One region of the Gordonia sp. NPDC062954 genome, then DNA from elsewhere that is predicted to be linked to it. Evidence: riboswitches for the same ligand, from Rfam matches in the RefSeq annotation. Region 1 holds a riboswitch; the other holds the start of a gene.
What was found. A riboswitch is a leader RNA that binds a small molecule or an ion and turns the genes downstream of it on or off. The one in region 1 is predicted to bind thiamine pyrophosphate.

Region 1 (7,350 bases):
CCCAGCCCATCTCCGTAAGGCGTTGCACAAACGCGACGAGTGTTGCATCAAATGCGGTGTGGCGGCCTCCCGCTGCCAAGGCCATCACCTCGTGCATTGGGCTGATGGTGGAATCACGGTGTTGGACAACGGATGTTTGCTGTGCCCGTCGTGTCATGCCGACATCCACCACAACGGGTGGGAGGTGATCATGGGTCACGACCGACATCCCTGGCTCATCCCACCCGCCGCTGTTGACCCGACACGTCGGCCGATACCGGCCTACAACCGACGCACGATGAACCTCGACAACCTACCCGCCGCCGCCTGAGCCACGCTGACCGGCGAGTAGGTCACGCAGCCAAGTCTTCCCACGCACCCGACCCCGGTCGGGACCGCAACCGTCCCTTGAGAACTCCATAGCGTGAACCAACGGCGCCGCAACGGTGTCGCGTACCCGACGGCCACATCGGTTGCACAACAACCCTTGTGGTGCGCGATACGCGACACCGTACGCCGGGCGACCGCCTACTCGCTCGGCACCTGTCCGCGAGCATGCGGGCCCACCGCCCAACCGCAGCTTGCCCAACCCGCTGATTGAGTAGCGGCGAGCGAGCCTGCGAGCCCGCCGCTTATCTAAAGCGGCTCCACGCCAACGTATTTCGCCATGATCGTCACATCGCGACGTATTTTTCAGGCGCGTTGCGGCGAGGACGCCCGAGCCCAGAAGCGCTTCGGGATACGGCCGGCGCCGGCGGCATGACGCCCGGCGATCACCGCGTGCCTCATCGCCGTGGCCATTCGCTCCGGGTCATCGGCGCGCGTGACCGCGGAGGCGAGCAGGACTGCATCGCAACCGATTTCCATGGCGAGAGCGGCGTCGCTCGCAGTGCCGATACCCGCGTCGAGGACCACCGGCACCTGTGCATCGGCGACGATCATCTCGATGTTGTGCGGATTCGCGATACCCAATCCGGTACCGATCGGTGACCCGAGTGGCATCACGGCTGCGACACCGAGATCCTGCAGCCGCCCGGCAAGAACCGGATCGTCGTTGGTGTAGGCCAACACGGCGAAGCCATCGTCGACCAAGGCCCGCGCCGCGTCGACCAGTTCGATCGGGTCGGGTAGCAGGGTACGTTCATCGGACACCACTTCGAGTTTCACCCAATGGGTCTCGACGGCCTCACGGGCGAGCTGTGCGGTCAACACTGCTTCGGCCGTCGTATGGCAGCCAGCGGTGTTGGGCAGGATCGCGATGTCGAGGCGACGCAGCAACTCGATCATCCCGGTACGCGAGTCCGGACTCACACGCCGCAAGGCCACGGTGGTCAACTCGGTGCCCGACGCCACCAGGGCCCGCTCGAGAACGGCCAGGTTGGAGATCCCACCGGTGCCCATGATGAGCCGAGAAGCGAACTCGCGGTCCGCGATCCGCAGACAGTCAGCGGCCTTCGCGTTCCCGTATAGCGCGGATTCGGCGTTCGTATCCGTGGTCGGATCATTCCGCATCGCGCTACCCACCCTGCACCGCGGTGACGATTTCGATACCGGCACCCGCATGCAGGGCCGTGCTCCAGCTCCCCCGGGGAACAACCACGCCGTCGACTGCGACGGCGATACCTCGGTCCGGCAGACCCATACTCCTCAGCAGTTCCGCCACCGAGGCATCGGGCCGCAGGGTCATGTCCTCTCCGTTGACGGTGACCGTCATCATCTGTTCACTCCTTGGTTGATGGCGTCGCTCGCGTTCGTGGCCCCGACAGTGCGCCGGCCTGCAGCGCCGCGGAGTACGTCGAGGACCACATGAGCCGTATAGGGCGCCAACAGGATTCCGTTGCGGCCGTGGCCGGTGGCAACCAGCACCCGCTCATCGATGCGACGGATGATGGGGAGCCCGTCGACCGAACACGGACGCATGCCGGCACCGGCCTCGGCCAGCTCGTAGGTACGCAGACCGGGCATGAGGTCGACGGCGTCGGACAGCAGGTCCGTCACGCCGCCGACATCGGGGGCAAAGGCCGTCTCGTCGAACGGTTCGTACTGAGTGGCGCCGACAACGACGCCGTCCTGCCGCGGGACCAGATACACCGCCCGACCGTGCATCCGCGCTCGCACCACGTGCGTTGGCGGTGGCACCGACCACGTGGTCCGACGGAGCCGGAGGATCTCTCCCTTGGCCGCATGCAACGACACCTCCGGCACCAACGCGGACGTTCCCAATCCCGCGGCGACGAGGATGTCATCGGCGTCGGCCAGCTCGGCGAGATCACTGATCCGCCGCTCGACCACCTCACCACCGGCCGCCAGAAGCGCCTCCCGCAACGCGGCGAGCAATCGACGGTTGTCCACCGCGCCCTCACCGATGGCCAGATAGCCGCTGTGCAGCCGGGAGCTCACGGCCGATTCGAGTCGCCGTATCTCAGTCGGGCCCACCCGGCGCAGGTCGTCCTGGGCGCGCGGTCGGCGGGCCCAGACGAAGTCGGCGAGAGTATCGAGATGTTCGGCGTCGGCGGAGGACGCTGCGACGAACAGCGAGTCGGCGGCTGCCAGAACGCTGTGGCCGCCCAGACGGGACAGCAACTGCGGCCAGCGGCGCACCGACTCGGTGGACAATGCCAGCAGCTCGTCCTCCCCGGGATGCCCTTCACCCAGGGACCCGAGCATGCCCGCCGCCACCCATGCCGCCCGATGCTCGGCGCCGGCGTCAAACACCCGAACCCGCCAACCGGCGTCGGCAGCGGCCAACGCACAGGTCAAGCCGATGACACCGCCACCGATCACCGCCAGCAGGCCGGTGGCGGAGCCGGAATTGTCAGCAATCACGTCAGATCATCCTTCCTTCGCCGGCATTACCCGGATCAGGTCAAACGGTCAGCGGAGGATCGATCCGCACTCTCAGCCCGGCGCACCCCAGGCTCCCGTGTCGTTCCACCCCAGGCTACCGCCGTCGTTCTGGGCGTTGGCACGGCGGTGGCGACCCGGGGCCGCAGTCGTCTCGACTCCCACGGCTAGCGTGGCCACCGTGACCGACACCCGAAGCGCGCGGACCGCGCGGCTCGCCGACGCCCGCCTCTACCTGTGCACCGACGCCCGCCGGGAACGCGGAGACCTCGTCGACTTCGTGTCCGCTGCAGTCGCCGGCGGTGTCGACATCGTCCAGTTACGGGACAAGGGTTCGCCCGGCGAAGCGCAGTTCGGCACCCTCGAGGCCCGAGAGGAACTCGAGATCCTGGCACGTATGCGCGCCATCGCCCACCAGCACGGCGCGATGCTCGCGGTCAACGACCGCGCCGACATCGCCGCACTGTCACGCGCCGATGTCCTGCACGTCGGACAGGGCGACCTGCCCGCCAAGCTGGCCCGCCACATTGCCGGCGCCGACATCGCGATCGGCATCTCCACCCACGACGCAGCACAGTTACGCGACGCGGTCGACGATGACGACGTCGACTACTTCTGCGTCGGACCGTGCTGGCCCACGCCGACCAAACCCGGCCGGTCCGCCCCCGGCCTCGACCTCGTCCGTCAGGCAGCGGCGGTCGCGGCCGAGAAGCCGTGGTTCGCCATCGGCGGTATCGACGCCGACCGGCTCACTGCGGTGACCGATGCCGGAGCACGCCGGGCGGTGGTGGTCCGCGCGATCACCGCCGCCGACGAGCCACGCACGGCCGCCACGCAGTTGCGCGCTGCGCTGTAGGCCGTTGCGTCGACAACTCGGTTGCCGCGTTGCAGTGGTGCGGTCTATCGTGGTCGCCATCATGTTGTGCATGCAGAACGCGCTCGTAACCCGCCGCAGCGGGGTCTGAATCTGACCGACCCCCCGCTGCGGGGTCGTTGCGCATCTGCCCGTCGGTCTCTCCTCGACCGAACAGGCGAATTCCATGCACACCATCCAACGCACAACACATTCACGCACCGACCCGTTCGCGGCTCGGTTCGGTCAGTCGCTGCCACGCGGTATGCGCGAAGAGGCGACCGGCCTGAGCTGGGAAGGCTTCCTCGCCGAGTTCGCCCCGACCGGGGCAATCCGGCTGGGCACCTGGTCGACCCGACGGGACCGAGAAGACCTGGTCACCTGCCAGGCCACCATCGCCCACGCCGACGACATCATGTCGTTGCAGGCGACCGCGGCCGGCCCGATCGGGGCGATGACGTCGATGTTGCACGACATCGGGGCGCCGGTCCAGATCGTCGGACTCCATCAGCGTGAGTGCGCCGGGACCGTGACCACATTCCTGCTGTGCGAACACGACGACCGCCGATGCTGGGCGTACGGCACCGGACAGACCGCCGACGAGGCCAACGTCCGCGCACTCATCGCCGGGGCCAACCGGCTACGGCCGACGCGGTGACCGGCCCTGGTCCGATCCCACAACTGGGCCCGATTCCAGAGCTGGGCGGCGATTCCAGAGCTGGGCGGCGATTCCAGAGCTGGGCGGCGATTCTCAGCTCCGCGGATCGAGAGCGTTGATGCGTTCCTGCAGCATCGGCCAAGCATTCTCGAAACCCGGATGCAACGGCAGCTCGGAGATGTCGTCTTCCCGCACCCAGCGCAGCTCCGCGGACTCGAAGTTCGCCACAGTGTCCACCGGCTGATCAACCTCTGCGATCACCGTGGTGTACGTCCACCCGCTGGGCGCCTGGTGGGTGACGATCGCGGCAACCACCCGCAGCGCGCTGTCCCCGATACCGGCTTCCTCGTCGGCCTCTCGGATCGCCGTGTCAATCGCACTCTCATGAGAGTCGCGGGCACCGCCGGGCAAACCCCAGGTACCTCCCTGATGCGACCACACCGCCCGGTGCTGAAGCAGGATCCCGGTAGACCCGTCGGGCAGCGGCGCACGCAGCAACAGTCCCGCCGCACCATTGCGGCCCCAGTAGCGCGAACCGTCCGGATCGACCACCCAACCGTCGCCGTCTCCGCGCACTCTGCCTCCTGCTGCTCGTCGTCGCCCCAACACTCCAACCATGCGGCCCGGACGTCGTCCACCGTATGTGAGGCGGCCGGTACTGGCCAGAGTGCGAACGTGGAATTCACTCCGCCGACCCGATCCGCCGCTGGTCGACTCCCCTGACGATCCGAGCCGCACGCAATCCGAGAAGTGCGGGGACACGGCACCGCACGACGAGCCGGGCCCGCACCCGAGGACTAGGGTTGAGGCAGATGCCCGAACCGTGTCCCCGAGCTTTCGACGCAACGCCGGACATCGCGTTTCGCCTCTTGCCGAGAGACGAAACATATGGACCACACGCGGCGACAGACAAGGTGGAGACCGTGAACCCGACGCCGGCACGACCGGCACGATCGGAAAGTGACGCCGGAAAAATGGAGAGTTCGGAAGGAACCTGACGTGACCGGCGACGTCTCGCCCATGAGGACCGCGCTCACGCGTGCGGGCCGGACCATCCGGCCCAGTCCCACGGCGCCTCCGATCCGACAGGTGCTCTCCGACCGCCGCAACCTCGTCACCTCGACGCGTCAGCGGGCACAGTCCCCTCTGACGACGCTGCGCCACTACTCGGTCACCAGTCCGGGAAAGCTCATCCTGATCCTTGTGGTGCTCGCGATCTCGTGTGTGGCCACCGGTCTGTACGCCTCCACGACGCTGGAAGACCGCACCCAGACACTCCGGCTGATGATCGATCGCACCGAGCCGCTCGCCGAGGCCTCCCAGGTGCTCTACAGTTCACTGTCGATCGCCGACGCCTCGGCCAACTCGGCGTTCATCTCCGGCGGACTGGAATCGCCGGAATTGCGGACGCGATACGCCGACGCGCTCGCCACCGCGTCGTCGTCGCTGATCATCGCGGCCGGGTCGTCCGAAGAGGTCGAGCGAGCCACCAGCGCGGCCGCCTCCCGTGAGATCGACTCGGACCTCAACACCCTGGCCATCAGCATCCCGGTCTACAGCGGCCTGGTGGAGGTCGCCCGGACCAACAACCGTCTCGGCAATCCGGTCGGCTCGGCGTACCTCGGCGAGGCGTCGACCATGATGCAGGAGAAGATCCTGCCCGCCGCCCAGCGCCTCTACCAGCGTCGGTCGATGGCAATCGCCGATCCGCAGAGCGCGCTGACGAAACCCCCGTGGGGCGTGTACATCGCGCTGGTCGCCTTGATCGTCGGGCTCGTGGCCACCAGCCGCTATCTGGTCAGGCGCACTCGACGGCGATTCAACATCGGTGTGTTGTCGGCGTTGATCGCAGTCGTCGTGGGCACGGTGTGGCTACTGACCTCCGGGTTGATGTCGGTGGCCGCCACCAACAACGCGCGCGTGGACGGGGCGGCCCCATTGCGCGAGCTCACCTCGGCACGCATCCTCACCCAGCAGGCCAGGTCGGCGGAGACGCTGTCACTGGTGCGCCGCGGCGACCAGGAAGATCAGGACCGCACATTCACCGACACCACCGCCGCCATCGAGCGGCTCATCGACCGAGTGGAGCGCGAACGCGGTGATTCCAGCGTCGTCTCCGACGCGCAGATCTACAACGCCAACTATGTGCTCGACCGCTGGCGTGAACTCGATGCGCAGGTCCGCGCCCAGATGTCGGCAGGTGACTTCGCGCAGGCACGCACGATGACGATGGGCGACGGACGCAACACCACCGCACAGGCCTACCGCGACCTCGACCGCGCGCTCGTCGACAGCATCACCACCACCCGCCTGGCGTTCCGCGACGACATCAACACCGCGCAGCGCGTCCTCGGCTTCACCGGCTCCGGCATCCTCGGACTGACCCTGTTCGCCGGCGCCGCGGTGGGGATCGGACTGATCCCGCGAATCCGGGAGTACCGATGATCGACCGGTTCGAGGCTCGGGTGCGCATCAAGAAGCTGACGACGTCAGCGGTACTGGTCCTGGTGGTGGGTGCGGCCGCCACCGGCTGCGCCCGGTTCCCCGCACCGGAATCGCCGCCACCGGTCGCGTTCGGGACACGTCCGCTACCACCCGGTGCGCAGACCGATGTGCCGCGCGAGCCGGTGCCGAACTCGCAGAACTGCGACGCGACGGTGAGCCTGCGCCCCGGTGCGATACCACCGCCTGCCCGGATGCCGCGGGGCAGCACGATGGCGGAGATCCTGGACAGCGGACGGCTCATCGTCGGACTCGACATCGGCAGCAATCTGTTCAGTTTTCGCGACCCGATCAGCGGCGACATCCAGGGATTCGACGTCGACATCGCGCGCGCGATCTCGCGGGCCATCTTCGGCGACGAAGCCACCATCGAGTTCCGGGTCCTCAGTTCCGCCGACCGCACCCAAGCACTCGCCGACCACTCCGTCGACGTGGTGGTGAAGACGATGAGCATCACGTGTGACCGGCTACAGGATGTGTCGTTCTCAACCCCTTACTACGTTGCCTACCAACG
Region 2 (7,350 bases), on a different contig from region 1:
CCGAGGTGGCCGAACTCACTGCGGCCGACACGTATTTGGTGGCGCTGCCCGGTGCCCACAATTTCCCGCTGTGTTGTCCCGGGATGCTCGGGGTGATGACGGTTGGGGGGCACACCGTCGTCACCGACAACCCCAGCCCGGACAACACCTTCGACCTGATCGAGCGCTACCGGGTCACCGTGACCGCACTCGTCCCGGCGCTGGCCCAGGTGTGGTGCGCGGCCACCGAGTGGGAACCCGCCGACATCAGCAGTCTCCGACTGCTTCAGGTGGGTGGCGCCAAGCTGGCCGAACCCGACGCCGTCGCACTCGATGCCGCACTGGGCGACGTGGTCCAGCAGGTGTTCGGGATGGCCGAGGGACTCATCTGCTACACCCGCCTCGACGACCCCCGCGAGTTGGTGCACGCGGTGCAGGGTGCACCGATGTCGGAGTTCGACGAGGTGCGGGTGGTCGATGAGAACGGTGACGACGTGCCCGACGGCACCGACGGCGAACTGCTGGTACGCGGTCCGTACACGATCCGCGGCTACTACCGCGCCGACGAGCATAATGCACGCTCGTTCACCCCGGAGGGCTTCTACCGGTCCGGCGACCGGGTACGCCGACTGCCGTCGGGCCATCTGGCGGTGACCGGCCGGATCAAGGACACCATCGTGCGGGCCGGTGAGAACGTCGCTGCCGATGACGTCGAGGAGAATCTGCTCGCCCACGAGTCGATCCGTGCAGCCGCAGTCGTCGGCCTAGCCGACGAGTCGTTGGGTGAAAAGATCTGCGCCGCCGTGGTGCTGTCGCACGATCATCCGCGGGGACGCGAACTGACGCTCCCTGAGGTCCGCACGTTCCTCGCCGAACGTGGACTCGCGTCGTTCAAACTGCCCGACCGCCTGGTGGTGGTGCCCACCCTGCCGGTCACCGCGGTCGGGAAGATCGACAAGGCGGTGCTGGTCCGGTCGCTGCAGGAGCCGTGACCGGGCTCACGCCTCGGCGTCGTCAGGAAGCCGGACCGTTCTCCCGCCAGTAGGCCTGGGCCTTCACGTTGGCCTTGCCAAGCTTGTAGTCATTCTTGAACAACCCGGACACCGCGCGTGTGGACTTCATGTCCAGGGCGACGAACCCGTGATGATCGGTGGCGTCGAACGCGGCATCGCGGACCGCATCGGTCAGCGCCGTGCCGTCACGCTTGATCCAGTTGATGGTGTCCTGGTCGCGCAGTCGCAGCGGTAGCGACGTGTCGGATTCGTGCACGTACTCGAACCAGATCGTCGCCGGCGCCGACGGGTTCGACGACGCGGAGATCGCGTCGAGCAGCGAGTTGATTGCCGGCAGCGCCGCGGTGTCGCCCGCGATCAGCCAGCCCTTGGGGGCCGGGTCGCCGATGGCGAACTTCGACCCCATGAAGGTCGACGAGATGGTGTCGCCGGGCCGGGCCGACTGCGCCCACCGGGTGGCTGCGCCGTCGTGGATGGCGAACTCGAGGGAGAACGAGTCGGTCGCCGGGTCCGGATCGACAAGGGTGTAGGCGCGCTGATGGAGCTTGCCGTGCTTGTTCTCGAACCAGATGCGCAGCCACATCGTCGGGTGGACCGGGCGGTCGGCGAGCAGGCCGCCACCGGTGAAGCCGAGCCGGATGTAGTCGTCGGTGACCGGTTCATTGCTGGTCACGGTGAGCTCGTAGTCGTCGGCACCCATGAGCTTGAGGACGGCGCCCTGCCACCCGCGCGACTTGGACTTGGTCTGTTCCGCCATGTGACACGGCCTTCCCTCGACAGCAACTTCCGTCAGGGTAGCCTAACTTAGGCTGCGCTCACGCCGGCGCCAGCGGCACGATCCCCGGATGGGAATCGAGGTACGACTTGGTGAACGAGCAGACCGGCCTCAGCCGAGCTCCTTGGTCACGCACATACGCGATGGCCCCGACCATCAGGCGGGTGCCGAGACCGTGGCCGGTGTATTCGTCGTAGAGCACGGTGTGCAGGATCGTGATTGTCGGTTTTCCCTCGCTGACCTCGGTGCTGTACCCGAGCACGCCGACGAGGTCGCCGGCCACCCACAGCTCGAACCTGTCGCGGTCGGGATTGTGGACCACCTGGGCGATCTGCTGCAGAATCGCCTGCGCAGACTGTGGTGGTCGATGCTGATGCTTCCTCTGCACAATCCCTCCTGAACGCGGCGGATCGCCGGCGGCGGGGCTCCCCTCCCGACACCGACGTAGGACCCTATGTGATCCCTGTCACAGGCTACCCTACGATGGCGTAGGTTGTCGGTCGCGGCCCCCGGCCCGCACCGAGCACGGCGACGTCGTAGGGTGGTGCTGATCCCGGCGGACGCCGCGATCGACAAATTGAACACGCGGGGGCTCCCACGATCACCGGGGGCTGAGATGGCGACGGGACGGTCGCCGACCGCCTGAACCTGTCCGGGTAATGCCGGCGTAGGGAGTCGCATCATGGGAACACGTGTATCCGAAACTGCCGTCTCGACTGTCACCCAGGGACCGATCGAGGGAAGCAGCAAGCACTACCGCGAGATCGATCATCTCCGGGTTCCGGCGCGACGCATCCAGCTGACCAACGGCGAGCACCTCGACGTCTACGACACGTCCGGTCCATACACCGACGTGACCGCGACCATCGACGTGGAGCAGGGATTGCCGCCGACTCGCGATGCGTGGCACCGACCCGAACCAGTGAACGGGGCGTCGACGCAGCTGGCGTGGGCACGCGCCGGCATCGTCACCGACGAGATGCGCTTCATCGCCGCACGTGAGGGTGTCGAGGTGGAACTCGTGCGTGCCGAGGTCGCCGCAGGACGTGCGGTGATCCCCGCCAATCACCGTCATCCCGAATCCGAACCGATGATCATCGGCAAGCGGTTCGCGGTGAAGGTCAACGCCAACATCGGAAATTCGGCAGTCACCAGTTCGATCGCCGAGGAGGTGGAGAAGATGGTGTGGGCCACCCGATGGGGCGCCGACACCATCATGGACCTGTCCACAGGTCGCGACATCCACATGACCCGCGAATGGATCATGCGCAACTCCCCGGTCCCGGTTGGCACGGTGCCGATCTATCAGGCGCTGGAGAAGGTCAACGGTGATCCCACCAAGCTGACGTGGGAGATCTACCGCGACACCGTGATCGAGCAGGCCGAGCAGGGCGTGGACTACATGACCGTGCACGCCGGGGTGTTGCTGCGGTATGTGCCGCTCGCGGCCCGGCGGGTCACCGGCATCGTCTCGCGCGGCGGATCCATCATGGCCGCCTGGTGTCTGGCGCATCACCAGGAGTCGTTCCTCTACACCCACTACGAGGAGCTGTGCGAGATCTTCGCCCGCTACGACATCACCTTCTCGCTGGGTGACGGTCTGCGGCCCGGCTCGATCGCCGACGCCAACGACGAGGCGCAGTTCGCCGAGCTCCGCACCCTTGGCGAACTCACCACGATCGCCAAATCGCATGGTGTGCAGGTGATGATCGAAGGACCGGGCCACGTACCGATGCACAAGATCGCCGAGAACGTGCGACTCGAAGAAGAGTTGTGCGAAGAGGCGCCGTTCTACACGCTCGGACCGTTGGCCACCGACATCGCACCTGCCTATGACCACATCACCTCGGCCATCGGCGCCGCGATGATCGCGCAGGCCGGCACCGCGATGCTGTGCTACGTGACGCCCAAAGAGCATCTGGGACTACCCAATCGCGATGACGTCAAGGTCGGTGTGATCACCTACAAGATCGCCGCTCACAGCGCCGACCTCGCCAAGGGGCATCCGGGCGCGCAGGAGCGCGACGACGCGCTATCCAAGGCGCGCTTCGAGTTCCGCTGGACCGACCAGTTCAACCTGGCCCTCGATCCGGATACCGCACGCGAATATCACGACGAGACGATGCCCGCCGAACCGGCCAAGACCGCGCACTTCTGCTCGATGTGCGGGCCGAAGTTCTGCTCGATGCGCATCTCGCAGGATGTGCGCGACTACGCCGAGCAGAACGGCCTGGTGACCGCCGAGGACATCGACCGCAAGATCGCCGAGGAGATGGCCGCCAAGTCGGCGGAGTTCGCCGAGCACGGCAACCGGGTCTATCTACCGTTGGAGGCCGCGGCCGGAGGCTCCCCCACCTGATGACCGATGACCTCCGATTACCCACGGCGCCACCCGGTGTGACGCCGCGACGGGTTCTCACCATCGCGGGTTCGGACTCGGGCGGCGGCGCCGGCATCCAGGCCGACATGCGCACCTTCGCGCTTCTCGGACTGCATGCCTGCGTCGCCGTGACAGCGGTGACGGTGCAGAACACGGTGGGCGTGCAGGATTTTGCGGAGATCGCGCCGGCGACGGTGGCCGCGCAGATGCACAGCGTGGTCACCGACATCGGCGTCGGGGCGGCCAAGACCGGGATGCTGGCCTCGGCACCGATCATCGAGGCCGTCGCCGCGGCATGCGGCGAGCTCGGCGTCGGTCGCGATCGGCCCGTCCCGCTGGTCGTCGACCCGGTGTGTGCGTCGATGCACGGTGACCCCTTGTTGGCTGCCGAAGCCCTGGAGACGTTGCGTTCCACCTTGATCCCCATCGCCACCGTGGTGACGCCGAACCTCGACGAGGTGCGGCTGATCACCGGCATCGACGTCGTCGACGCCGCGTCGCAACAGGACGCGGCCCGCGCCTTGCACGCGCTGGGGGCACAATGGGCGCTGGTCAAGGGCGGGCACCTGCGCACGTCGGCCCAGAGCCCCGACCTGCTGTTCGACGGCGAGCACTTTCACGAGTTCGCCCATCCTCGCATCGAGACCGGGCACGATCACGGCGCCGGGGACACCCTCGCGGCGGCCACCGCCGGTGCGCTCGCGCACGGATATGGGGTGCCAGACGCGATCGACTTCGCCAAGCGGTGGGTGACCAGGGGACTCGAGGCCGCCTACCCGCTTGGGGCCGGGCACGGTCCGGTCAACCCGCTGTGGCGGGTGTCAGAGCGTCCCGACTGACCGCCGCGGCGAACGCGGCACCCACGACCGAAATGCACCCCAGCGAAACAGCCCAGGGGGCGCATTTCGAGGGTTCGACGCGGCCATTGCCGAGCCCGGCCATAATGCGGTACATGAGCTGGAACTATCTGATGGACATGGACGGTGTTCTCGTCCGCGAAGAACACTTGATCCCCGGCGCCGACGAGTTCCTGGCCGAGCTGCGCGCCAACGATGTCCCGTTCATCGTGTTGACCAACAACTCGATCCGTACCCCGCGCGACCTGCGGGCACGCCTGCTGCGCACCGGCTTGGACATTCCCGAGGAGTCGATCTGGACGTCGGCACTGGCCACTGCCCGGTTCCTGGAGTCACAGCGCCCGGGCGGATCGGCGTACGTCGTCGGCGAGTCGGGTCTCACCACGGCGCTACACGAGATCGGCTACGTGATCACCGATTCGGACCCCGACTACGTCGTACTCGGGGAGACTCGGACGTACTCGTTCGAGGCGATCACCACGGCCATCCGCCTGGTGGAACGCGGGGCCCGGTTCATCGCGACCAACCCCGACGCCACCGGGCCGTCGGCGGCCGGCTCGCTCCCTGCGACAGGCGCCGTGGCCGCCCTGATCACCCGGGCCACCGGCCGCGAACCGTATTACGTGGGCAAGCCGAATCCGCTGATGATGCGCTCAGCGCTGCGGCAGATCGGTGTGCATTCCGAGCACACCCTGATGATCGGTGATCGGATGGACACCGATGTCATCTCCGGCATGGAGGCCGGGCTGGAGACCATCCTGGTCCTGTCCGGCATATCGACTCCCACGTCGGTGGAACTGTTCCCCTATCGGGCCACCCGGGTGATCGATTCGGTTGCCGATCTCGTCGGCCACACCGCGAACCCATTCGGGACCTGACAGGCTCGCGCGCCCCGCGCCCCGCGCCCCGCAACCTCACCCTCCCACGCGCCCAGCACGGCAGCCGACAGAACCCCGTTTCGCGCCGACAGCACCCGCCACAAAACCCAAACAGCACCCGCCCTACCAAGGAGCGGGTGCTGTCGGCGCGAAACGGGGTTCTGTCGGCGCGAAACGGGGTTCTGTCGGCGCGAACCAGATGCCGTCGGCGCGAAACAGGGTTCCGTCGGCGCGAAAGCTAGCTGAGCGCCTTCGCCTTCAGCGAATCGAACTCCTGCTGGGTGATGGTGCCAGAGTCCAGCAACTGCTTGGCGTCGGCGATCTGCTCGGCCGGGCTCTTGGCCGTGGCGACCGACTGGATGTAGCTGTCGGTGGCCTGCTTGGCCTCCTTGACCGCCTCATTCTGACGCTCTGCCATACCGCGGCCCTTGACCAGCAGGTAGACGATTGCGGTGATGTACGGCAGCAGGATCAGGAAGATGATCCACACGGCCTTGATCCAGCCGGAGGACTTGTCACGGAAGAGGTCGATGATGATGTGCCAGAGGACGATCAGATAGGCCACGAACGCGAAAATGACGATCGTGTACCAGATGAAGTCCCAGAACGAGTCCCACATCGGGCATACTCCTTAGCCGGTAGGTGACGTCGGGGTGTCCGACGCTGCGTTCCATAGCTTCTCACAGCTGCGCTCACGCAGTGCGCATTGACCGGCAAAGCTAGGGTGCTCCCATGGAACTCGGCCTCGATACTTTCGGCGACGTGACGGTTGACGACGACGGGAATGCGGTGTCTGCGGCACAGACCATCCGTGACGTCGTGGCACAAGCAGTCCTCGCCGACGAGGTGGGTGTCGACTTCTTCGGAGTCGGGGAACACCACCGCGACGACTACGCCGTCTCGGCACCCGAAGTGGTCCTCGGTGCCATCGCCGTTGCGACCCACCGGATGCGGTTGGGCTCGGCGGTGACCGTACTCAGTTCCGACGACCCGATCCGGGTATTCGAGCGTTTCGCCACCGTGGACGCGTTGTCGGATGGCCGCGCCGAAGTGATTCTCGGGCGCGGATCGTTCACCGAGTCGTTTCCCCTGTTCGGCTACGACCTCGCCGATTATGAGGAGTTGTTCACCGACAAACTGTCGCTGTTCGCCCAGCTGCGGACGGGCGAACCGGTGACCTGGTCGGGTGCGACCCGCACTCCGCTGACCGGACAGTCGGTGTACCCGGGGTTGTCGTCGGCGCCGCTGCCGACCTGGATCGCGGTCGGCGGGAGTCCGGAGTCGGTGATCCGCGCCGCGACGCACGGTCTGCCGCTGATGCTGGCGATCATCGGGGGCGATCCCGCCCGGTTCACGCCCTACACCGATCTGTACCGCCGTGCGCTCGGTGAACTCGAGCAGCCCACCGATCTGCCGGTGGGAGTCCACTCCCCCGGCCACATCGCCGACACCGACGAGCTGGCACGCG

Region 2: linked by a shared signal. The riboswitch ahead of thiC (phosphomethylpyrimidine synthase ThiC) and the one ahead of thiO (glycine oxidase ThiO) in region 1 are both predicted to bind thiamine pyrophosphate.

The regions. Positions count from the first base shown of each region.
Region 1 is NZ_JBITWL010000017.1:17,626-24,975, forward strand. Features, by position in the region: gene ACIGKQ_RS16195 (DUF222 domain-containing protein) at 1-310, shown strand, start outside; gene ACIGKQ_RS16200 (thiazole synthase) at 673-1,491, opposite strand; gene thiS (sulfur carrier protein ThiS) at 1,496-1,693, opposite strand; gene thiO (glycine oxidase ThiO) at 1,693-2,802, opposite strand; TPP riboswitch at 2,801-2,913, opposite strand; gene thiE (thiamine phosphate synthase) at 2,996-3,679, shown strand; gene ACIGKQ_RS16220 (hypothetical protein) at 3,864-4,334, shown strand; gene ACIGKQ_RS16225 (NUDIX hydrolase) at 4,428-4,910, opposite strand; gene ACIGKQ_RS16230 (hypothetical protein) at 5,334-6,779, shown strand; gene ACIGKQ_RS16235 (glutamate ABC transporter substrate-binding protein) at 6,776-7,350, shown strand, end outside.
Region 2 is NZ_JBITWL010000004.1:78,648-85,997, forward strand. Features, by position in the region: gene ACIGKQ_RS05875 ((2,3-dihydroxybenzoyl)adenylate synthase) at 1-971, shown strand, start outside; gene ACIGKQ_RS05880 (siderophore-interacting protein) at 994-1,749, opposite strand; gene ACIGKQ_RS05885 (GNAT family N-acetyltransferase) at 1,808-2,155, opposite strand; TPP riboswitch at 2,343-2,458, shown strand; gene thiC (phosphomethylpyrimidine synthase ThiC) at 2,450-4,126, shown strand; gene thiD (bifunctional hydroxymethylpyrimidine kinase/phosphomethylpyrimidine kinase) at 4,126-4,986, shown strand; gene ACIGKQ_RS05900 (HAD-IIA family hydrolase) at 5,100-5,882, shown strand; gene ACIGKQ_RS05905 (SHOCT domain-containing protein) at 6,121-6,501, opposite strand; gene ACIGKQ_RS05910 (LLM class flavin-dependent oxidoreductase) at 6,615-7,350, shown strand, end outside.